Regions from separate parts of the Jeotgalicoccus sp. ATCC 8456 genome, predicted to be linked through region 2. Evidence: predicted binding sites of a transcription regulator. Region 2 holds the regulator's gene; the other holds the start of a gene.

Region 1 (12,520 bases), 300 kb from region 2:
CATGATGATGTTGGCAACGAGTGCCTCAACGATCTTACCGAAGGCAGCACCGATAACAACTGCGACTGCAAGGTCTAGAATGTTACCACGAAGCATAAAATCTTTAAATTCTTGCCACATAAAATAGCCTCCCTAGATTAAATTAAAATAAAAACAAGTGAATCGTAATAATACAGGAAAAATTATCATCAAGCAAGTTTATATTTTCAATTTTATGCTATTTTAACAAAAAATCAATGAGCAATTTACTTATAATGATTTATTATTAATGATATTATAATAAATAATAATAACTTAATTAACTGTTAGCTTATTCGTATCATTAGATTATGTTCATGCATTTACTTTATGAATATATTCAGTATACAATTAAGATGACTAAATTTAGAGGGGGCTTTTAATTATGTCAAATAACGTAAAGGAACATTCCCGCAGCACTTTATCGGTTAATGGTAAGGACTACACTTACTATAGCTTACAGTCACTCGTTGACAACGGCGCAAGTCAGTCACAAAATTTACCTTACTCAATCCGTGTGCTACTGGAATCTGTCTTACGTCAATATGACGGTAAGGTGATTACTGAAGATCACATCGAAGCATTAGCAAATTGGGACAAAGGGGATATCAAAGGGAAAGAGGTGCCTTTTAAACCTTCCCGTGTTATTCTTCAAGACTTCACTGGTGTACCAGCAGTTGTCGATTTAGCTTCATTACGTAAAGCCATGGACGATGTTGATGGGGACGTCCAAAAAATCAACCCTGAAGTACCAGTAGACCTAGTCATTGACCACTCAGTTCAAGTTGATGAATATGGTACTTTAAACGCACTTCAAAAGAACATGGAGCTTGAGTTCCAAAGAAATATGGAGCGTTATGAATTCTTACGCTGGGCAACGAAGGCATTTGATAACTATCAAGCAGTACCACCAGCAACGGGTATCGTTCACCAAGTGAACTTAGAATACCTTGCAAATGTCGTTCATAACAGAGAAGAAGAGGGTACGAACGTACTTTATCCAGATACACTTGTTGGTACAGACTCCCATACAACAATGATCAATGGTCTTGGTGTACTTGGTTGGGGTGTTGGTGGTATCGAAGCTGAAGCAGGTATGCTTGGCCAACCTTCATACTTCCCAGTACCTGAAGTAATCGGTGTACGTATGACGAATGCTTTACCTGAAGGGACAACTGCAACGGACTTAGCACTTCGCGTAACAGAATTGTTACGACAAAAAGGTGTGGTTGGTAAATTTGTAGAATTCTTCGGTGAAGGTGTTACAGCCTTACCATTAGCTGACAGAGCAACTATTGCCAACATGGCACCTGAATACGGTGCGACATGTGGCTTCTTCGCTGTAGATGAAGAAACGTTAGACTACCTTAAACTTACAGGTCGCGACACTGAACACATCGACTTAGTTAGAGCATATCTGAAAGAGAATAATTTATTCTTTGACCCTGCAGTAGAGCCAACTTACACAGATGTTGTTGAACTTGACTTATCTACAGTTGAGCCATCACTTGCGGGACCAAAACGTCCACAGGACTTAATTAATCTTTCTGATATGAAAGATGAGTATAGAAAATCTGTCACTGCTGAAAGTGGTAACCACGGTCATGGTTTAACAGAAGAAAAGTTTAACAAAACAGCAACAGTGAACTACAATGACGGTGACTCTGAAGAACTGAAAACAGGGGACTTAGTCATTGCAGCGATTACGTCTTGTACAAACACATCTAACCCATACGTTATGTTAGGTGCTGGACTCATTGCTAAAAAAGCAGTTGAGAAAGGTTTATCTGTACCGAAGTACGTAAAAACTTCACTGGCACCTGGTTCAAAAGTTGTTACAGGTTACCTAGCTGATTCAGGCTTACAACCTTACCTTGATCAACTCGGTTTCACACACGTTGGTTACGGTTGTACAACATGTATCGGTAACTCAGGTCCATTACGCCCAGAAGTGACTGAAACGATTGTAGATAACGACATGCTCGTTTCATCAGTACTATCTGGTAACCGTAACTTCGAAGGTCGTATTCACCCGCTTGTTAAAGCGAACTACCTAGCATCACCACAACTCGTTGTTGCTTATGCTTTAGCAGGTACAGTAGATATCGATCTTAGAAATGACCCAATCGGACAAGATAAAGAAGGTAATGACGTATACATGAAAGATATCTGGCCGTCAATTCAAGAGGTTAGAGATACTGTAATGTCTACGGTCACACCTGAACTATTTAGAAAAGAATACGAAACTGTATTTGATTCAAATGAAACATGGAATGAAATTGATGTAACAGATGCACCATTATACGATTTTGCAGATGAATCGACTTACATTCAAAACCCTTCATTCTTCCAAAAATTATCCAAAGAAGCGGGTACAATTGAGCCGTTAAACGGCCTACGTGTACTTGGTAAATTCGGGGATTCAGTCACAACGGACCACATCTCACCAGCCGGTGCAATCGGTAAAGATACACCAGCAGGGCAGTGGTTAATTGAACAAGGCGTATCACCTAGAGACTTTAACTCTTATGGTTCACGTCGTGGTAACCATGAAGTGATGGTACGTGGTACATTCGCGAACATCCGTATTAGAAACCAAATTGCACCAGGTACAGAAGGTGGCTATACAACTTACTGGCCAACAGGTGAAGTGATGAGTATCTATGATGCATCACAAAACTACCAAAAAAATGGTACAGGCCTTGTAGTCATCGCTGGTGACGATTACGGAATGGGTTCAAGTCGTGACTGGGCAGCTAAAGGTACAAACCTACTAGGCGTTAAAGCAGTTATCGCGGCAAGCTACGAACGTATTCACCGTTCAAACCTAGTGATGATGGGTGTACTCCCTCTACAGTTTGTCAACGGAGAAAATGCTGAAGATCACGGCTTAGATGGTTCTGAAACATTTGATATCAATATTGATGAATCCGTTACAGCTGGAGAAATCATCGATGTTGTCGCAACGAAAGAAAACGGCGACAAAGTGACGTTCAAAGCAAAAGTACGCTTTGACTCTGAAGTAGAAGCAGATTACTACCGTCATGGTGGTATCCTACAGCTTGTACTACGTAACAAAATCGCATCGTAAGTAAAGAGAGGCATAAATTAAGTCCATCAGAACTTATTGTTCTGATGGACTTATCTTTCTTTTACATAAATGTAATCTTCGGTTCAGTTTTACTTTTAATACGTTTCATATTGGGTATATGCTTAACTATGACAACGATGCCGAGGATGATACCAAAGATGATCATAAACCAATCTGAGGTAAACATGACACCAATTAATAAGGCGAGTGCTGCAAATACACTCGATAGGGAAACGTATTTCGATAGTTTTAAGGTAATTAAAAATGTTGATACTAACACTATAAACAGAATTGGGTTCGCAGCAAGTATGGCACCACCACCCGTTGCAACAGCTTTCCCACCTTTGAATTTTAAAAAGATAGAATAGACGTGTCCGAGTGCTGCAACGACACCGTAAATCACGACAGGAAAGTCACCAGTCACATCGACGAGCATGGCGACCCAAACTGGAATCGCACCTTTTAAAATATCGAGAATAAGGACGACAATTCCTGCCTTTTTTCCGAGGATGCGAAAGGTATTCGTTGTACCCACATTACCGCTGCCATGTTGTCTTAAATCAATGTTGTAAAATAATTTACTGATAATTAGACTGAACGGAATTGACCCAAACAGGTAGGAAAAGATTAATAAAATAAGAACTGTATACAATAGATTATCCCCTTTTTATTATCAGGTACTAACAGTTTACCATATATCTTTAAATTATCACATAATTATATAAAGTTACCATTAATATTATTATGTAAACTAATGACAAAACATTCTTGCAAAATGTTTGGATTTACGTAAAAATAGATAAGTAGATTAATTTAACGAACATACGTTTGTATTGTTTGTAGGAGGATACAGACTTGGCTAAAGAAACCGGATATAATGATGAATCCATACAAATACTAGAGGGACTAGAAGCAGTAAGAAAACGTCCGGGTATGTACATCGGTTCAACCGATACGAGAGGACTACATCACCTGGTATATGAGATTACGGACAATGCTGTTGATGAGATTATTAACGGCTACGGTGATGAAATCAATATTACAATCAATAAGGACGAAAGCATTACAGTTAGAGACAATGGCCGTGGGATACCAACAGGTATGCATGCTAGCGGTGTACCGACTGCTGAGGTCATATTTACGGTACTACACGCCGGCGGGAAGTTCTCTTCAGGCTCCTATAAGTCGTCAGGGGGACTACATGGTGTAGGGTCTTCTGTTGTAAATGCGCTCAGTGAACACTTAAAACTCCGTTCATTTAGAAACGGTAAAATATATGAGATTACTTTTAAAGATGGCGGCAAGGTCGACACGCCATTAAAAGAAGTCGGTAAGACAAAAGAGACAGGGACAGAAGTCACTTTTAAAGCAGATCCTGAAATCTTTAAACAGACGATCGCCTTTAACTTCGAAACGATTGTTGAAAGAATGCGTGAGTCTGCCTTCTTAACTCGTGGGCTTAAAATTACCATTAATGATAAAAGAACTGATGAAGAAGAAATATTCCAATATGATGATGGTCTGAAATCATTCATTAGCTTCTTAAATGAAGGTAAGGATGACATTGGTGAAATCGTCATGTTTGAAGGGACTTATAATGAAATGGTCGCAGAAGTTGCCTTTCAGTTTAACGACCAATACTCTGAAACAATCTTCTCCTTTGTCAATAACGTCCGTACTAAAGACGGCGGTACCCATGAGGTCGGTTTTAAGACCGGTTTCACTCGAGTCTTTAATGAATATGCCCGTAAAATTGGTGAGTTAAAAGATAAGGATAAGAACCTAGAAGGCTCTGACATTAGAGAAGGTCTAACAGCCGTCATTTCGATTAAACTCCCAGAACACCTCCTACAATTTGAAGGACAAACGAAAGGGAAGCTTGGTACGAGTGAGGCGAGAAACTTACTGGAGACACTCCTTACAGATCAACTCCCATACTTCTTAGAAGAGAACGGGGCCTTATCGACTCAACTTGTTAAAAAGGCAATTAAGGCAAGACAGGTGAGAGAGGCTGCCAGAAAGGCACGTGAGGATGCGCGTAGTGGTAAAAAGAACAAGAGTAAGGATACTTTACTATCTGGTAAGTTGACACCCGCACAAAGTAAGAACGCTAAGAAAAATGAATTGTTCTTAGTTGAGGGTGACTCTGCAGGTGGCTCAGCCAAACAAGGTCGTGACCGCCGTTTCCAGGCGATCTTGCCGCTACGTGGTAAGGTCATTAATACTGAAAAGGCGAAATTTGAAGATATCTTCAAAAATGAAGAAATTAATACGATTATCCATACGATTGGTGCGGGTGTCGGTAATGATTTTAAAGTAGAGGACTCAAACTACGACAAGATTATTATTATGACCGATGCAGATACGGACGGTGCGCACATCCAAGTCTTACTCCTCACTTTCTTCTTTAATTACATGAGACCACTGTTTGAAGCAGGTAAGATTTACATTGCCTTACCACCACTCTTTAAGTTAGAGAAGAAGGGTAAGAAAAAAGATGTCCAATACGTGTGGACTGAAGATGAACTAGAAGTAGCTCAAAGAGAGATGGGTTCAAATGTTGAACTCCAGCGCTATAAAGGTCTCGGTGAGATGATGGCTGAACAGCTATGGGAAACGACTATGAATCCAGAGACACGTACTTTAATTCAAGTGCGCATTGAAGATGAAGCCCTGTCACTTAAACGTGTGACGACACTGATGGGCGATAATGTAGAAATCAGACGTAAATGGATCGATTCAAACGTCTCCTTCACCCTAGAAGAAGGTACAAGTATCTTAGATAATCAAGATGTAGAAAAATTAGCAGAAAGTGATGAAGACTATGGCAGAGCATAATCCATTACAACAATTAAAGCTAGAAGATGTTATTGGCGACCGCTTCGGACGCTATAGTAAGTACGTCATTCAAGACCGTGCTATTCCAGATGTAAGAGATGGCCTAAAACCGGTACAAAGACGTATTCTTTACGCGATGTATAAAGAAGGAAACACTTTCGATAAAAACTATCGTAAGAGTGCGAAGACTGTCGGTAATGTGATTGGTAACTACCACCCACATGGTGAGAGTTCGATTTATGATGCCATGGTCCGCCTTGGCCAAGACTGGAAGATGCGTGAAGAGTTAATTCTGATTCACGGTAACAAGGGGAGTGTCGACGGTGACCCTGCAGCAGCCATGCGTTATACAGAAGCAAAGCTTGCTGAGATATCAGGAGAGCTCTTAAAAGATTTAAATAAGAACACAGTGCCTTTTATCGATAACTTTGATGATACAGAAAAAGAACCTGCGGTCTTACCGGCGAAGTTTCCAAACTTACTCGTCAACGGTGCAACAGGGATTTCAGCGGGTTATGCTACTGATATTCCACCGCACAACTTAGCGGAAGTGATCGATGCGACCTTAAAGGTGATCGATAAGCCGTCAGCAACAATCGATGAACTCATGGAATTTGTTAAGGGACCAGACTTCCCAACAGGTGCCATTATTCAAGGTAAGAATGAGCTGAAAAAAGCTTATACAACTGGTAAGGGACGCGTCGTCGTTCGCAGTGTGGTCAATAAGGAAGAAACAAGGGGCAATAAGGTACTGATTGTCATCACTGAAATTCCTTTTGAAGTGAACAAGGCGAACTTGGTTAAAAAGATGGATGAAATCCGTGCAGATAGAAAAGTGGACGGTATTATTGAAGTCCGTGATGAGACGGACCATGAAGGTCTAAGAATCGTCATTGAAGCGAGAAAAGATGCCAATATCGATGCGATTATCAATTATCTCTATAAGAAGACGGATTTACAAGTCTCATATAACTTTAATATGGTGGCAATATCCGACCGTGCACCGAAGTTGATGGGCTTAAAAGATATTTTAGAAGCTTATATCCGTCACCAAGAAATCGTTATTACTAACCGTTCGAAATATGAGCTCGAACATGCTCAAAAACGTATGCATATTATCGAAGGCTTAATCAAGGCGCTATCAATCTTAGATGAAGTTATTAAAACGATTCGTGAATCTGAGAATAAGAGAAACGCCAAAGAAAACTTAATTGAACGCTATAGTTTTACAGAAGCTCAAGCTGAAGCCATTGTCATGCTACAACTTTACCGTTTAACGAATACGGACGTTGTAGAGCTTGAAACGGAGCAAAACGAATTAGAGTTTCAAATCAACCAATTAAATGAAATTTTAAATGATCCAAAGAAACTAAAAAGTGTGATCAAGTCTGAACTTAGACAGATTAAGAAAAAATATACTTCAGAGCGTTTAACTGTCATAGAAGACGAAATCCAAACGATTGAAATTTCTAAAGAGCAGTTAATTGCTAAAGAAGAAGCAGTTGTCTCACTGACTAAGGAAGGCTATGTCAAGCGAACAAGCATCCGTTCTTATAATGCCTCTAATTTCGATGAAATTGGTATGCGTGAAGGTGATAACGTTTTGTTCTCGACGTTCTCAAATACACTAGAACAACTGCTCATCTTCACTAATCTTGGAAATTATATGATTATCCCGGTCCATGACCTTCAAGATATTAGATGGAAAGATATGGGACAACACCTGTCATCCCGTTTCAATTTAAAATCGAATGAAGCACCGATTTATGCGATGACCTTAGAGCAGTTTAGTCAAGATATTAATGTGGTCATGTCGACAAAATCCGGTCAGGTGAAACAGACTGCTTTAAGTGAATTTGAAGCTTCGAGAATTTCAAGGCCAATCGTTAACATGAAACTTAAAGCGAATGATGAAGTCATTGATGTGTCCTTGGCAAAAGAAGCACAAGATTTATTATTTATTACATCTAAAGGTCTGTCATTAAGATATGCCCTAGACCAAGTATCTGAAACAGGACTAAAATCTCAAGGTGTCAAGGCGATGAATGTTAAGCCTGATGATCATCTCGTTTTAGGTCGTGTGATTCCAAATGAGGGTAATTTAATTACGGTATCAAACCGTGGTGCGGTTAAACGAACGAAATTATCTACCTTTGAACATGGTAATCGTGCCCAAGTTGGCTCAATGTTGTATAAAGATATCAAGTCAAAACCACATGTAATTATCGGTGCAACCATTGTAGAAGATGGAAAGAATGTTAACATAGACTTATTAGCAGATGATCACAGTCATAGAACAAAAGCCAATGAAGTGCGAATCAGTGGTAAATATTCTAATGGTTCTTTCGTCGTCGATGAGGATACTTTCGGTCAGGTCAAACGCGTACATTTCTCTCAAATAGAAGAAGAGAAAAAATAAAGGGGAGGAATTGAATGCAAGACTTTTTAAATGTTTTTGAACAAGCAGTCAATTTTTTAAATGATTTACTGTGGCAAGAGGTCTTAATTGGACTATTAATTATCGCTGGACTATATTTCTCATTTACAACGCGTTTTGTCCAGTTTAGATGGTTAAAAATTATGTTTTCTTCACTCGGTGAAAAACGAGCGAAGATGCCAGACGGAACGAAAGGGATTTCCTCATTCCAGGCCTTTACAATCAGTGCGGCCCAGCGTATTGGGACAGCGAATATCGCGGGTGTCGCAACTGCTATTGTGGTCGGTGGTCCTGGGGCAGTATTTTGGATGTGGATTGTCGCACTCTTAGGTGCAGCATCAGCATTCTTTGAAGCGACACTTGCCCAAGTGTATAAGGTTAGAGATTCAGAAAGTGGATTTCGTGGTGGCCCGGCCTACTATATGACAAAAGGTTTGAATCAAAAGGGTATTGGCTACATATTTGCGATTCTCATGACCATTACTTTTGGTGTGGTCTTTGTCATGCTACAGTCAAACACCATTGCCAATGCTTATGATGAAGCCTTCAACGTAGATACTTGGCTGTCCGGTGTCATCGTTGCAGCAGTCGTTGGCTTAGTAATCTTTGGTGGAGCCAAATGGATTGCCAATGTCGCAACTGCCATTGTGCCGATCATGGCAGGACTCTATCTTTTACTGATTACCATAATTCTTGTTATGAACTATGACATGATTATCCCGATGCTACAAACGATTGTTATGAATGCCTTTGGTTTAGAAGAAGTCTTTGGTGGTGCTTTAGGTGCGGCCATTATCAATGGTTTCCAGCGTGGACTCCTTTCCAATGAAGCGGGTATGGGTTCAGCACCGAACGCAGCAGCATCAGCTGCCGTTCGTCACCCAGTTCAACAAGGACTGATCCAGTCCTTAGGTGTATACTTCGATACAATTATCGTCTGTACAGCAACAGCCATTGTAATTTTAATGTATACAGACTTAAGCTTTGGTGCCGATGCACCCCAAGGTATCCAAGTGACTCAAGCAGCGATGGACCAACAATTCTTCGGTTACGGTGGAACGATCATTGCAGTATTTATCCTATTATTTGCCTTTACGACAATTCTAGGAAACTATTTCTATGCACAAAGTAACTTAAGTTTCATTGTGGATAATAAGAAAGTAACGACCGCATTTAGAATCATTGTGACTATTATGACTCTAGTCGGTGCAGTTTTAGGTGTTCAGCTCGTGTGGACCTTAGCTGACCTCTTCATGGCCTTCTTAGCCATTATTAACTTAATGATGGTGGTTGCCTTAAGTCCGCTGGTGTTTGAAGTCATGCGGGACTATAAGGAACAAAAGGACCGCGGAGAATCACCGATTTTCTATGCGAAAAACATCACCTACAAACTGCCTGATGATAATCAGTGGGGCAATGAGGATTATAGAAAAGACGAAGATGATAAGTAAGAACATGAGCCAACCGACAAAAATCGGTTGGTTCTTTCTTGTCTAGAAAAATTGAAATATGGTAAGGTAACTATTATGTCTAAAGACGAATGAGGAATAGTAATGGAACTTTGGAACTTATATGATAAGGATCGAGTATTAACAAAAGAGACCATGGTCAGAGGAGACGAAATGAAAAAAGATACGTATCATTTAGTCGTTCATGTGGTCATTATTAATTCAGAGAATCAAATGCTGATTCAACAACGCCAGTGGGATAAAATTGGCGCACCCGGACTCTGGGATATCACAGTTGGGGGCAGTGTACTAGCTGGGGAAACGAGTCAGGAAGGTGCCAGCAGAGAAATTAGTGAAGAATTAGGTATCGAGCTTGATTTAAATCAAAGACCCCACCTTTCAGTGACCTTTGACCATGGCTATGATGATATATACATCGTCAATCAAGAGGTAGAACTCGATTCACTTAAGATACCAAATGATGAAGTCCTAGATACTAAGTGGGCTTCGATTGATGAAATCTATGAGATGATCGATAACAAAAGCTTTATAAATTACCGTAAGAGCTTAATTCAATTGTTATTTGATATGCGCTATTCTTACGGTGATAAAAATGACTAGATAGGAGAGAAATCATGACTAAATGTGCGAGTTGTAAGAAACAGTGGACTGGGCTCTTGTTGTTTAAGGGGCATTTTGCTTCTCAGAACGGGGTAGAGTGTGACTACTGTGGTAAGACACAATATGTATCGGAAAAATCGAAAAAAAGAATGATTATTCCTCTATTACTTGTTACGGGAATGTTGCTAATTGGACTCTTTGCACCACCATCAATTACTCAATATTTCTGGGTCTACATTACGATTACGGGAGTGACTTTAATTTATATGTATGTGAGTTTGGAGTTAACGGATATCCCACCAGAGCAATAGGCTTTTCTTTTTCTGTAATTTTGATATACTTCTGTAATACTTATATAAAGAAGGTTAGCGTATGCAACAAGTGAGAATCGGCACAAGTATCTACTTGAATTATATTTTACTGGGCATGATTAATTTAATTATCGCCTTACATATGAGTTTTTTAACGGAACAGTTGAATACCGATGCAGCTGCGATATCAGCACTTATTTCTGCCATTGGTATCGGGAAACTGATTGCGCTTAGCTTTGCAGGTAAACTATCCGATAGTCTCGGTCGTCGACCGATGATTATTACAGCATGTTTAATCTACGTAGTCTTTTTATGCGCCATACCCTTTGCACCGACCTACACCATTGCATTTATGTTTGCACTTTTAGCAGGTATGGGAAATTCTATATTGGATACGAGTTCATATCCGGCACTAATCGAAGTGTTTAAAAATCGATCCAGTTCAGCAACGGTCTTAGTTAAAGCCTTCATGTCTGTTGGGTCAACAATCTTACCATTAATGATCACATTCTTTATGGCTAGAGATATGTTTTACGGTTATACCTTTTTCATTATGGCAGCAGTCTTTCTCTTTAATGCGATTCATTTAATGAGTGTGAAGTTCCCTGAAGCGAATGGGGGATATTTACCACCGAAGAAATCAACGCATAGACAAGTGAAACTAAAACCAAAGACGGTCTTCATGGAAAAACCAAAATTTTTACGTGAAGGCATTACAGTTATTGCGATTGGCTTTACGTCAGTCGGTCTGTTTCTTATCATCCAAACTTGGTTAGCGACATATGTAGAAACGATCATTGGTTTAACAGAATCTCAGGCAATCAATCTACTAAGTATTTATAGTCTAGGTGGCTTTGTTACGGTAATTATTTTAGCGACCTTACTCGATAGAGTGTTTAAACCTGTAACAGTACTCATAATCTATCCAGTCATTGCGATTGTTTCATTAACATCACTTCTAGTCGTAGAGAACTATATTATTCTGCTTATTATCGCCTTTATGCTTGGACTATCGACATCAGGTCTGTTCCAGCTGGCAGTGACACTGATGGCACAGTTCTTCCCCGAGAAAAAAGGAACAAGTACAGCCTTTGTGACCTTGTCATCAAGTATTGCCTTCATTACCTTACCGTATATTACGGGGCTCTTAAATCGACATATTACTGTATCGTCAATATTTATATTTGAGATTATGATCGCAATCATAGCAGTAACCTTAGCAATATTTATATCGTATCGTTATAGAAAGATTTTTAATTCAAGAACCACAGGGAAAATATTGTGGCGTAATCCGTAAGGAGAATATCATGGTTAAGTTTTTTAGTATTGTGTTGATCATATTAGGCACTGCATCGTTTATAAATGTATTGATGAATCTATCTTCAAGCATACTTATGTCAGGTGTCTATTTGGTTGCAGCGATTATTTTACTGTATGTAGGAAATCAGATGTATAGGAATAGTGGGAAAGAAGAGTAGGAAAGAATAAAAGATAATAGACAAAAAGGAAGCAACCTAAAAACATAAGTTTTTAGGTTGCTTCTATTAGATTATGCTACCTCTAGAACAATCCTCTAAAGAATTCTACGATACGATCCCAGAAGTTTCTGAGAGCTTCCATAAATGAATTGACCTCTTCAGAATCCGCAATGTCACGGCCTAATTCAGATGCACTGTCTTTAGCATCTTGGAATGAATCACTTGATGTAATTCTATTCAAAAGATCTTCAGATGAATCCACTAATCTCTGTGCCTCT
Region 2 (12,520 bases):
TAAATAGGAGATGAAATAATGGGTAAAAAAGTAGTTTTAGCTTTAGGTGGTAACGCCATCTTACAACCAAAACAAGAAGCAACATTTGAAAACCAATACCAAAACGTAATTAATGCGGCAAACCGTATGGTTGAAATTTCAGAAGCAGGTCACAAAATCGTAGTCACTCACGGTAACGGACCACAAGTCGGAAACATCATCGCTCAAAACGAAGCGGCAAAAGAAGAAATTCCTGCAATGCCAATCTTCGTTAACAACGCTGAATCTCAAGGTATGATCGGTTATATGATGGAATCAGCATTGAAAAACCGTTTAATCCAAGGTGGAGACAATACAAACGTTGTGACTCTACTGACTATGGTAGAAGTAGACAAAGATGATCCAGCATTTGAAAACCCAACAAAACCAGTAGGTGTATTCTTCGACGAAGAAGAAGCTAAACGCTTAACAGAAGAAAAAGGTTACCAAATGGCAGAAGATGCTGGACGCGGATTCCGTCGTGTTGTACCTTCACCAGAACCTAAAGTCATCCATGGTGTGGACGAAATTAAATCTCTTATTGAAACATCAATCGTCGTATCATCAGGCGGTGGCGGTATTCCAATCTACCGTGACGAAAAAGGTCAAATCAACGGTGTTGAAGCCGTAATCGATAAAGACCGTTCTGGTTTAAAACTTTCAGAACAAACTGATGCTGACGTATTCATGATGCTTACAGACGTACCAAACGTCTACATCAACTTCGGCAAAGAAAACGAACAAAAACTAGAAGAAATCACAGTTGCAGAAGCAGAACAATACGTTGCAGAAGGACAATTCCCTGCCGGTTCAATGCTTCCTAAAATTGAAGCAGCTATTGCCTTCGCTAAACACGAAGGTAAAGAAGGTATCATCTGCTCACTAGATGAAGCTGTCCTTGCCCTAGAAGGTAAAGCAGGTACAAGAATTAAACTATAATATTATTAGTTGATTGCCAACGACCGCTTGGTCGTTGGCTTTTTTGTGTAGGTATATGGCTGGTGTTGAGGTGGTGGCTTAATGTATGGCTGTAGCTCCGCTTCGAAATAAAAACGAAGCGGAGCATCGTTCACCCCCCAAAAAACACAACAAAAAACCGACCCAAGAAGGGTCGGTGCCAAGACACAAAATCATTAGAGTAGTTTTTTCTTGGTAATTTTGTTGATAATCCAACGAATCAATAGGCCGAGTGATATAGCAAGGCCGATGTAGCCGAGTATTGGGTAAACGATGTTGACGAGCTCGACGAAACCGACTTTAGAAATTAAGAAGGCTCCAATGAGTGACACAACTAGGAGCATTTTGTACTTGCCTGAGTAGGGCTCGGTGAATCTTGAAAGGAACGGGTACATTAAACCTACGACTGAATTAAATATCAACAGTATGATTATGATGGAGTATACTGTTCCTAACCAGGGTGCCATATTTTCTGCCATTAACATTGCTGGTAATGGGACTTCATTGGCATCTGGCATAATGGAGAGTACACCAACATTAACGAGTACCATTAATAAGAGGGTGATCAGACCGCCATAGATTGCCCCACGTCTTGCGATAGCGTGTTTGGCAGCACCAGCGCCCATAATCGATAAAAAGCTAAACGCGACTGCGAAAGCTAAACCAGCGTATGTGATTGAATCGAACCACCAAAATTTTGACGGTGCACGTGTTGGATCAACATAATTATTAACTTCAGAATAAGGTACTGTTGGATTTAAAATATTATAGGTTGTAATAATAACGACAGCGATGATCAATAGGGGCGTAATACCTCCGATTATATTGACGATCTTGTCGAAATTAAGAAGTAAGGTTCCTGCAGTTATGACGATCAATATTAAGACTCCGATATCAGGTGAGATACCAAATGCTTGATTAAAGGTAGCACCACTACCGGCAATCATTACGACTGCAATTCCATATAAAAAGAAGACTAAAGTGTAGTCGATAATTAATCCCAATCGCCTACCGAATAAAGCTTTAACTGGCCCTTCATGTGACTCTGCATCGAGTCTATAGCCAAGTTTTGCAGCCTGACGGCTGACAAACATTAATATAAATGCAGCCATGATGATACTGACAATACTGATCAATCCATGGCTGGCGAAGAATTGCAAAACTTCTTGTCCTGTTGAAAATCCGGCACCGACAACGATACCGGCATAGGCGAATCCAATTCGCCATGACGCTCTGTTCTTTCCGTTTGACATTCTCACAACTCCTATTATCTTGTTTACATAACTAATATAAACAACTAAGCGACTAATAAACATAGTATAGTTGTAAAAATACATATATATATAAATATCACTCTATAGTTTACGAATATACAAACTATAGAGTGATTTATATTAGTCTTCATCTGAGATTTTTTCAGCTAAATGATAAGCTTTACGTTTTAAGAAGATCCATCTTACAGTTAACATAAGTCCAATGGTCAATCCAACGTAACCAAACAATGGATAGATGATATTAACAAGTTCTACGAATCCCACATATGTCGCTAGATAACCAATTACTAACGATGATATCAAGAGTATCTTATATTTCCCAGATTGTGGTTTAGTAAAACGGCTTAAGAATGGATATAAGAAACCGACTACTGAGTTAAAGATTAGTAAGATAATAATAATAGAATATGCTGTACCGATCCACGGTGATAGATTATTCGCCATCTGCATTGTCGGTAAGGAAACATCATATGCTGCTGGCATAATAGATAATATACCAAAATTAATCAAGAGCATAATGAAAGTGATTAAGAGTCCACCGTATATTGCGCCGCGTCTTACGATGGATTGACGTGCACTTTCTGAACCCATTATGGATAAAAAACTGAAGGCTGTCGCTAGTGTAAAGCCTGAATAAGTTATTGCATCAAACCACCAGCTACCTGTTGGTGTGTGGCTAGTATCATTATATTGATTCACTTCAGAAAAAGGCACCATAGGGTTAAATATATTGTAGATTGCAATAATAAATAAAGCGATGACTAATACAGGAGTAATAGAACCGATAATTGAGATAATCTTATCGAAATCCATTAGTAAGGTGACGAAGGCAACAATAATTAAGAAAATCGCACCCACTTGCGGGTTGAGGCCAAAACCTTCATTGAAAGTTGCACCACTACCTGCAATCATTACAACGGCTAAACCATAGAGAAAGAATGCAAGGATGATGTCTACGACCTTACCAAGTTTGACACCAAATAAGGTGTTAAGCGGTAGGACGTGTGATTCAGCATTTGTAGAATAACCAAGTTTTGCTGCTTGACGTCCAATAAACATTACAATGAGTCCTGTTAGTATGACGCCGATAATACTAATTAAGCCATAGCTTGAAAAAAACTGAAGTACTTCTTGGCCAGTTGCAAAACCAGCACCAACAACGATACCAGTATAGGCAAAAGCATACTTCCAAGACGCTCTTCTTAATCCGTTTGACATGATTCCAACTCCAATATAATTTAAAATGTTACTATATTATTACACATATATTATAACAAAATTCAATTATCCGTAGCTGAATTTTACAAAAATAAAATCATTTTATAGTATACTTGTCTACTATAGAAATATTAGGAGGTTTCCTATGTATAAAGGCTTGAACTTTAGCAATGACTACAAAAAATTACCACGTACCTTTTGGGCACCTTATGAACCTGAAGAATGTGAAGCGCCTAAAATGATCTTATTTAATAAACACCTTGCCAAGCTATTAAAGCTTGAGGATGAGGCTTTAAGTGATGATGCAGAATTTTTCTCTGGCAACCATCTACCTGATGAAACAACACCGATTGCTCAAAGTTACATGGGCCATCAATTTGGTGTACTGAATATGTTGGGTGACGGCAGAAACGTCCTCTTAGGTGAGCATAATACACCTGAAGATGAAAAAATGGATATTGTTCTAAAGGGATCTGGGGCGACCAAGTTCTCTAGGAATGGGGACGGACGTGCACCCGTCGATTCAATGCTAAGAGAATATATCATCAGTGAATACATGGCGAATGTTGGTGTTTCAACAACGCGTGCACTTGCCGTCGTTGAAACAGGAGAATATTTACAACGTCAGTCCATCGTTAAAAGCGGAATTTTGACTCGGGTCGCAGAATCTCATTTAAGGGTCGGAACTTTTGAGTTTGCATACCATCAGTCTAGAGATAAGTTGACGACTTTAATTGATTTTGCCATTGATCGTCATTACCCATATTTAAAAGATATTGAAGCACCTAAACGCTACGAGTTGTTCTACGATCATGTCATAAGAAAACAAGCGGAACTCGTAGCAGAATGGCAAGCGCTCGGCTTTATTCATGGTGTGATGAACACTGACAATATGTCGATAGCAGGTGAGACTTTAGATTACGGTCCCTGTGCCTTTTTAGACACTTATGATCCAGATACCTATTTCTCATCTATTGATACAAACGGTCGCTATCGTTATAAAAACCAACCTTCAATTGCTCAGTGGAATTTAAGTAAGCTCGGGGAATCTTTAATTCCGGTATTAGCAGATGAACAAGAAGAAGCGGTTAAGCTTGCACAAAATGCCTTAAATCATTTCCCACAGTACTACAATAGAAAGTATATTTCTTTAATGGGTGAGAAGTTAGGGATTTTGGATATGAACCATGAGGATGTTTATGATCAGAGTCTAATCAATGATTTTCTAGAGCTTATGTTTAAACATAAGGCAGATTATACTCGAACGTTTCGTGATTTTTATCTTACAAATTATCATCTTTTACCTATGTTTGATGATAGTGACTTTATTTTATGGTTTGAAAAATATCAGGCTAGAAAGAAAAGTCAAACTGCTAAGCAAGATGAGATCGAGCTAGTAATGAATAAAAGAAACCCGAGTATGGTACCTAGAAATCACATCGTTCAAGAAGCATTAGATCAAGCAATAGAAGGACATTACGGTGAGGTTAAGCAATTGCTTAAGGCAGTGTCTAAACCTTATAATGATAAAATCGGGGGCAAATATACAGATGCACCTGGTGATGATGATATCGATCCGAACTTTAAAACATATTGCGGGACATGATTAAATAAAGAATGAGGACATTAAATAAATGCAGAGTATTTTAGAAGATTTAATTAATCAGTTTGGCTATTTTGCGATTGTCTTTTTGATTGCACTAGAGAATATTTTTCCACCAATCCCATCAGAAGTCATCCTGACTTTTGGTGGCTTTATGACAGCGCATACCGAAATGTCGATTTTTGGCGTCATCATCGCCTCGACTGTGGGTTCAGTTGGTGGGGCTATTGTCCTTTACTATCTAGGGAGTATCCTCGGCAAAGACCGAATGAAGCGTATTGTCCTAAGATATGGTAAGTGGCTACGTGTGACAGAAAATGACATTGAAAAATCTTATAATTGGTTCGGTAAGTATGGTGGTTGGACTGTATTTTTCTGTCGCTTCGTTCCACTGATAAGAAGCCTCATTTCCATTCCTGCAGGGATGAGTAAAATGTCTATGCCACTTTTTCTAGTTTTGACAACAGTTGGGACGCTGATTTGGAATACCGTTCTTGTATATCTCGGTGCTTCAGTAGGTGAAAACTGGGAGGACATCGTTAGCGTAATGGATGTGTATTCAAATATCGCATATGTCATTATAGCTGTAGCAGGTATCGCCTTCTTAATCTGGTTCTTTTATTATAGACCGAAGAAAAAAGCGAGAAGTTAAATAGAGTACACTTGGTTTGACATAGCCAAGTGTACTTTTTAATTGTCCCTAATTTCATAAGCTTTTAGTAACAATGTTACAGTATCTAAAATAGGTGTATGGATTGAACAATTTCCCTTTAGAGTCATTAAAAATCCTTGAATATATTGAAATTCAGTTGGCTTGTCTTGGATGACATCGTAATACATACTCGTGCCCATATGAGCTGGATAGCCTAAATACATATTCATTGCCGTGTCGATAAAATTCTCATCAATGGTGACACCATCCGGATTACAATTGTTAACAATATCGATTGCTTCATTTAAGAGTTGTCTTGTAAACATAACGACAGACTGGTCTTTAAATATACGAGCAGTGTTTTGACTGAGTGCAGTGACAGTGTTAACGCCTGTATTGACAATGAGTTTTTCATATCTTATTCGCTTAAAGTCTTCAGTCTTTACTATTTGAAGTTCGACTGAAGGATTCTCCTGCATCTGTTCAATGAGTGTATCAAGCGCTTTATATTGTTTATTTTCAATAAGCAACTTTTTATTTAAGAAGTGTTCGATGTAATCTTCTTTTTGTTGGCCGCTAATATACACAACAGCTGGAACACCATGTGAAAACATATTGTCATAACCCATACCATTCAAGGCGAACACAATCTCAGTATCCTCATGCATGAGCGTCGGGATTTTATCTTGTAAATCTTTTAAGGCGGGGGTCTTTGAGGCAATAAATATTAAATCGAATTTGTCGTCGACTGTGTCAATATCATAAACTGGTATCTTGTGATACTGCACGGTTTCACCAGTTTTTATAGTTAAGCCATCACGGTTAGATCTTGCCATTAGTTTTAATTCGACATCTAGATTTGATAGCTCAGTTGCGATGATAGCTCCGACAGCGCCAGCACCGATTATACCTATTTTCATACGGTCACTCCGTTCTTTGTTTCCGGTGATTATGTGGTAAAATTAAGTATAACTAATTTCAGAAAGTAGGGAAACTATGAAATCGACTGCGGACTTAATCAACATGAAGCACGATGACAAAATTGTCATGGTAACTGCCTATGACTATCCTTCAGCTAAGTCTTGTGAGGCGGCTGGTGTCGATATTATACTTGTTGGAGATTCACTAGGCATGGTAGTGCTTGGTTATGATTCTCCTGTTAAGGTGACCTTGGCTGACATGATTCACCATACTAAGGCAGCACGCCGTGGTGCAAATGACACATATATTATTGCAGACATGCCTTTTGGATCTTATCATGGTGATGTTAATCAAGCGATTAGTAATGGTATACAGCTATACCAGGAATCGAATGCGAACATGCTTAAATTAGAAGGTTCGGCGCGTGTTGATGTTATTGAAGGTCTAATTAAGGCAGGCATACCGGTATGTGGTCACCTAGGTTTAACGCCGCAACATGTCGGTATTACTGGCTTTAAAATGCAGGCTGGAGATACAGATCAGGCTGAACAATTAATAGAAGATGCGAAAACTTTAGAGTCAATTGGTGTATCAATGATGGTTTTAGAAGCGATTCCGAGCGATCTTGCTAAAAGAGTGACAGAGGCAGTCAGAATACCGACTATTGGTATCGGTGCAGGTGTTGACACAGATGGACAAGTACTTGTCTACCATGACTTACTTCAGTATGGGTCAGACAGATTACCGAAGTTTGTTAAAAAATTTGGTAATCTAACAGAACCAGCGGTGTCCGGCTTAAAAGCCTACCGAGATGAAGTAAAGAATGGCACTTTCCCAGATGAAGAAACCACTTATAAGAAGCGGGTGTACGAAGCGTGAAACACAGTGTAATGATTGACGAAACTAGAGAAATTTTAAGTGAATATAAGGGTCAGACTGTTGGCCTTGTTCCGACAATGGGCGCACTACATGAAGGACACGGAGCCTTAATCCAAGCTGCCAAAGAAGCTTGTGATATCGTTGTCGTCAGTATCTTTTTAAATCCTTTACAGTTTGGACCAGATGAAGATTTTGAAAGCTATCCCAAAGATTTAAAAGGAGACTTAGCTTTATGTGAAAGCTACGGCGTGGATCTTGTCTTTGCACCTAGTGAAAAGGTGATGTACCCATGTGAAATGGAATTTAACATCGGTATTAAATCAATGGCAAATCTACTTGATGGTGTAAAACGTCCGGGTCATTTTGAAGGTGTCGTCACTGTAGTGAGTAAGTTGTTTAATATTATTCAACCAGCTATGGCGTTTTTTGGAGAGAAGGACCGCCAGCAACTTATGATTATCAAACGTTATGTTCAAGATTTTAATGTGCCAGTTAAAATTCAAGACGTTCCAACAAAAAGAGAAGAGAGTGGACTTGCAAGAAGTTCAAGAAATGTGAATTTAACAGCAACGGAATATCAAGAAGCACCGAACATTTACCAAGCATTAAAGATGGCGAGTCTGAAAATTAAAGACGGTGAAACCAATGTCGATAAAATCCAATCATTGATTAAGATCCATATCGAACAAAATACAAGTGGGTCAATTGATGATTTAGCAATCTACAGGGCTGATAATCTTGGTGAACTTAATGAAATTGACAGTGATGTTATCATATTCATAGCGGTACAATTTTCTAAAGCACGTCTCATCGATAATTTATACGTCAGTATTTAGAGGGGAATAGTTTGAATGAATTGGATACGACGCGCACTTGGATTAGTAATTTTATATTTGGTAGTGGTTTTTATCGTACCAGTCATTCAATCTTATGATTTTAGAAATGGGTTGAACGAAGATTACTTCAGTCATTGGTTTGAAGGCCACTTCATACCCAGTTATGATACGACGAAGATTGAAAAGGTTTATGGTAGTCAAGAAACCAACATTGATTATTCCTTAGGTTCTTCAGTGACGACAGAAGGGGAAACTGTTTTAAACTCCGAGTACGAAGGTGTTTTTGTGATTAAAAATGAGCCTGGTGCTTTTCACATGTTACTCGTAAGAGACGGAGAACTGACTGGTGGATATACTAATTCACCAAACGTATCACTCGGCAAGATGAGTATAGACAAGATGACTCGAGAAAAGGCCAGAGAAACTTACGGTGAACCGGTGGAGTATGTTAGAAAGCAGTGGAAACGACTGAAAGTAGAAAATGAAGAATATGATGTCTTTGATGTCGGAAATTACTATGTCTACTTCTTTTATGATATTCATGAAGGCTATCAAGCCAATGGTATGCTTGTCTTACATAAGGACGAGATTATTGATATCAGTGAACTGTATAACCATCCATCAATAGAAGATAATGAACTCATGCACTATTATCTCTTAAATGCTACACGTTATGAATACGGCTATGGCATGTTAGATAGAAATGCCGAAGTGGATAATGTTGCTTACTATCACAGTGTAGACATGGCGGAACGTAAGTTCTTTGATCATGATAATCCTGATGGAAATGGTCTAAAGGAAAGGTTGGAAAGAGAAAATGTGAGGTATACCTATGCTGGTGAAAATATCGCAACAGGACATACTTCTCCAATATTCGCTCACCACAGTCTTTTAAACTCACCATCTCACAGAGTGAATATTTTAAATGATAAGTTCACATCAGTGGGCATAGGGATTGAGTATGATCAGGAACAAGTGCCTTTTTATACTGAAAACTTTTTACAATAATAAATAATGTATAGAGAAACACTCAGAATCTTTTCTTTAAGATTCTGAGTGTTTTTTGTTAAATAAATTCTCTAAATAAACCAACCACTTTGCCTAAGACACTCACATTATCAAGGAATATTGGTTCCATTGTAGAATTTTCAGGTTGTAAACGATAGTACCCTTTTTCCTTATAGAAACGTTTAACTGTTGCTTCATCTTCATCAGTCATGGCAACAATAATTTCACCGTTATGTGCAATGTTTTGCTTGCGAACAATGACTCTGTCACCATCATGTATGCCAGCTTCAATCATACTATCACCAACAACATTTAATAAGAAGATTTCACTATTATGGTTGGCAGTAAAATGTTCTGGGAGGGGGAAGTATTCTTCAACATTTTCCACGGCTGTTATCGGTAAACCAGCTGTGACCTTACCAAGGACAGGCACGTGAATAACCGGAGATTCATTTACATCTGATTCTTGCACGATTTCAATCGCACGTGGTTTGGTAGGATCACGTTTAATGTAGCCCTTACTTTCTAGTTTAGCGAGATGGCCATGCACGGTTGAGCTGGATTGTAGACCTACTGCATTACCAATCTCTCTAACGCTTGGTGGATATCCCTTATCGTTAACGTTTCTTTTTATAAACTGAAATATATCTTTTTGTCTCTCTGTTAAATCTTTCATCATTTTACCTCCAACCTTATGTTAATTAAATTTTACCATATTGTAAGTACGCTTACAAACATTTGTTCGTATAATTGTTGACTAAGAACAAGTGTTCTGTTATATTATTAATACAAACATTTGTTCGAAGGAGAGAATGTAAATGACAATTAAAGAATTGAAATCATTGATGGGATTGTTTACCGTGACGTTGAGTCTAGTGCTTTTATATAGTTTTACTAATACGGAACAAGTAGAGGGAGAGAACGTTTATTCTTCTGAAACTACAGCGAGTACAGAAGTTGTAAATGAAATGGATAGCGAACAAAAAACGAACACAATGTTATCTGGAGAAAGTGAAAGTATCATAGAGGAAGAACTCGTGAGTGGTGTGGTTCACACAGGTCTATTGGCAAATCGAATGATGGCACATTTCCAGAATTATGAAGTTTCTAGTTTAAATTAGATATATTGTGAGTTTATTCTCAAAATAAGTGCAGGACCGTTTGGTTTCTGCACTCTTTTTGTGGTAAATTATATGAGAAAGGATGACGCTTATGTTAGATGATGAAAAGATTAAACAGCTCAATGCACTTGCAAGAAAGAAAAAAGAAAATAACATTTCTGAATCTGAAATGCGAGAGCTGACTAAATTGAGAAAAGAATATTTATCAAACTTTAGAAATTCTTTTAGAAATCACATTGAAAGTACTAAGGTCATTGATCCGGAGGGTAATGATGTTACGCCTCAGAAGGTCAAAGATATAAAAGCACAAAAAAACAATGATAGTAATAAAGGAGACAAATGATATGTCATTTGATAAGACGGATTTACTCGCAATTAATACCATTAGATCTTTAAGCATTGATGCAATTGAGAAGGCAAATTCAGGTCACCCCGGTTTACCTATGGGTGCGGCACCAATGGCTTATGTGTTATGGCAGAAGCACTTAAACTTCAACCCTAAAAATGTAAATTGGTTCAACAGAGACCGCTTTGTTTTAAGTGCTGGTCATGGTTCAATGTTGATTTACAGCTTATTACACTTATCGGGTATTCTAGAAATGGATGACTTAAAAGAATTCAGACAGTATGAATCTAAAACACCAGGACACCCTGAATTTAAACATACAGAGGGTGTCGAGGTAACGACTGGCCCACTTGGTCAAGGTTTTGCAATGAGTGTCGGTATGGCGATGGCAGAAACTCATTTAGCTGCAACATTTAATTCTGAGGATAATAATGGACTTGTTGATCACTATACATATGTACTTGCATCTGATGGTGATTTAATGGAAGGGATCTCTCATGAGGCTGCTTCTCTAGCTGGTCACCTAGGTTTAGGTAAATTAATCGTCCTTTATGATTCTAATGATATTTCCTTAGATGGTGATTTAGACAAGAGTTTCTCAGAGAACGTAGCTGAGCGTTTCAAAGCTTACAACTGGGACTATATCCGAGTCAATGATGGTAACGATTTAGATGAAATTGACCGTGCTATTGAACATGCTAAAACAACAAATCAACCTTCATTAATTGAAGTGAAAACTGTCATTGGCTACGGGGCACCGACGAAGTCTGGTAAGTCAGATTCACACGGGGCGCCACTTGGTGAAGATGAGCGTCGTGGTGCATTTGAAGCATACGGCCTAGATCACACACAAACATTTGTCGCTGATGACAGTGTTTACGAACGTTTCAAGGAGACGTTAGCTGCTCGAGGTCAGGAAAAAGAAGACGCATGGAATTCATTAGTGGATAACTTTAAGAATGAAAATAGTGATCTTCATCAACAATTTATGGATGCAATTCACCGTAAGCTTCCAGAAGGCTACAGTGATGAACTACCAACTTATGAAGCAGGAAGTAAAAAGGCAACACGTGGTAATTCTGGAGATATGATTCAAGCATTGTCTAAATCAATCCCAACTTTCTTCGGTGGTGCAGCGGACTTAGCAGGTAGTAACAAAACAAATGTTAAGGATGCAACAGACTACTCAAAAGACAATTACGCTGGGCGTAATGTTTGGTTTGGTGTGAGAGAGTTTGCAATGGCGGCTGCCTTAAATGGTATGGCTGCGCATGGTGGCGTTTATCCATACGGCGGTACATTTTTCGTATTTTCTGATTACTTAAAACCAGCGGTACGTTTAAGTGCCTTAATGAAATTACCTGTAACTTATGTATTAACACATGATTCAATTGCTGTAGGGGAAGATGGACCAACCCATGAACCTATCGAACAGTTGGCAGGCTTACGTGCAATTCCAAACTTAAACGTGATTCGTCCAGCTGATGGCAATGAAACACGTGAAGCATGGAAAGTTGCATTGGAATCAGAAGATACACCGACAGCATTGGTGTTAACACGTCAAGATATCGAAGTGTTAGATGTATCAAGTGAAGCTGTATCTGAAGGTGTTCAAAAAGGTGGCTATCTCGTCTATGATGGTGGAGATGATGGGATTGTCTTTGCGACTGGTAGTGAAGTGGCCTTA

What was found. The regulator LexA, encoded in region 2, represses DNA repair genes until DNA is damaged. The targets are predictions, from matches to a motif close to CGAACATATGTTCG.
Region 1: parE (DNA topoisomerase IV subunit B) is a predicted target of LexA. The motif match lies at 3,927-3,940, and genes of this name have one in related genera.

What each region holds. Positions count from the first base shown of each region.
Region 1 covers NZ_CP066224.1:260,802-273,321, forward strand. The annotation lists gene mscL (large conductance mechanosensitive channel protein MscL) at 1-120, opposite strand, end outside; gene acnA (aconitate hydratase AcnA) at 404-3,109, shown strand; gene plsY (glycerol-3-phosphate 1-O-acyltransferase PlsY) at 3,171-3,761, opposite strand; gene parE (DNA topoisomerase IV subunit B) at 3,965-5,947, shown strand; gene parC (DNA topoisomerase IV subunit A) at 5,934-8,366, shown strand; gene JEM45_RS01470 (alanine/glycine:cation symporter family protein) at 8,381-9,835, shown strand; gene JEM45_RS01475 (NUDIX hydrolase) at 9,938-10,453, shown strand; gene JEM45_RS01480 (TIGR04104 family putative zinc finger protein) at 10,468-10,764, shown strand; gene JEM45_RS01485 (MFS transporter) at 10,826-12,061, shown strand; gene JEM45_RS01490 (hypothetical protein) at 12,072-12,242, shown strand; gene JEM45_RS01495 (DUF1002 domain-containing protein) at 12,325-12,520, opposite strand, start outside.
Region 2 covers NZ_CP066224.1:556,787-569,306, reverse strand. The annotation lists gene JEM45_RS03060 (oxamate carbamoyltransferase subunit AllH family protein) at 1-14, shown strand, start outside; gene arcC (carbamate kinase) at 19-957, shown strand; gene JEM45_RS03050 (YkvI family membrane protein) at 1,152-2,228, opposite strand; gene JEM45_RS03045 (YkvI family membrane protein) at 2,370-3,467, opposite strand; gene JEM45_RS03040 (protein adenylyltransferase SelO) at 3,613-5,073, shown strand; gene JEM45_RS03035 (DedA family protein) at 5,102-5,722, shown strand; gene JEM45_RS03030 (ketopantoate reductase C-terminal domain-containing protein) at 5,761-6,642, opposite strand; gene panB (3-methyl-2-oxobutanoate hydroxymethyltransferase) at 6,719-7,522, shown strand; gene panC (pantoate--beta-alanine ligase) at 7,519-8,358, shown strand; gene JEM45_RS03015 (CAP domain-containing protein) at 8,374-9,366, shown strand; gene lexA (transcriptional repressor LexA) at 9,425-10,042, opposite strand; gene JEM45_RS03005 (hypothetical protein) at 10,185-10,487, shown strand; gene JEM45_RS03000 (DUF896 domain-containing protein) at 10,579-10,830, shown strand; gene tkt (transketolase) at 10,832-12,520, shown strand, end outside.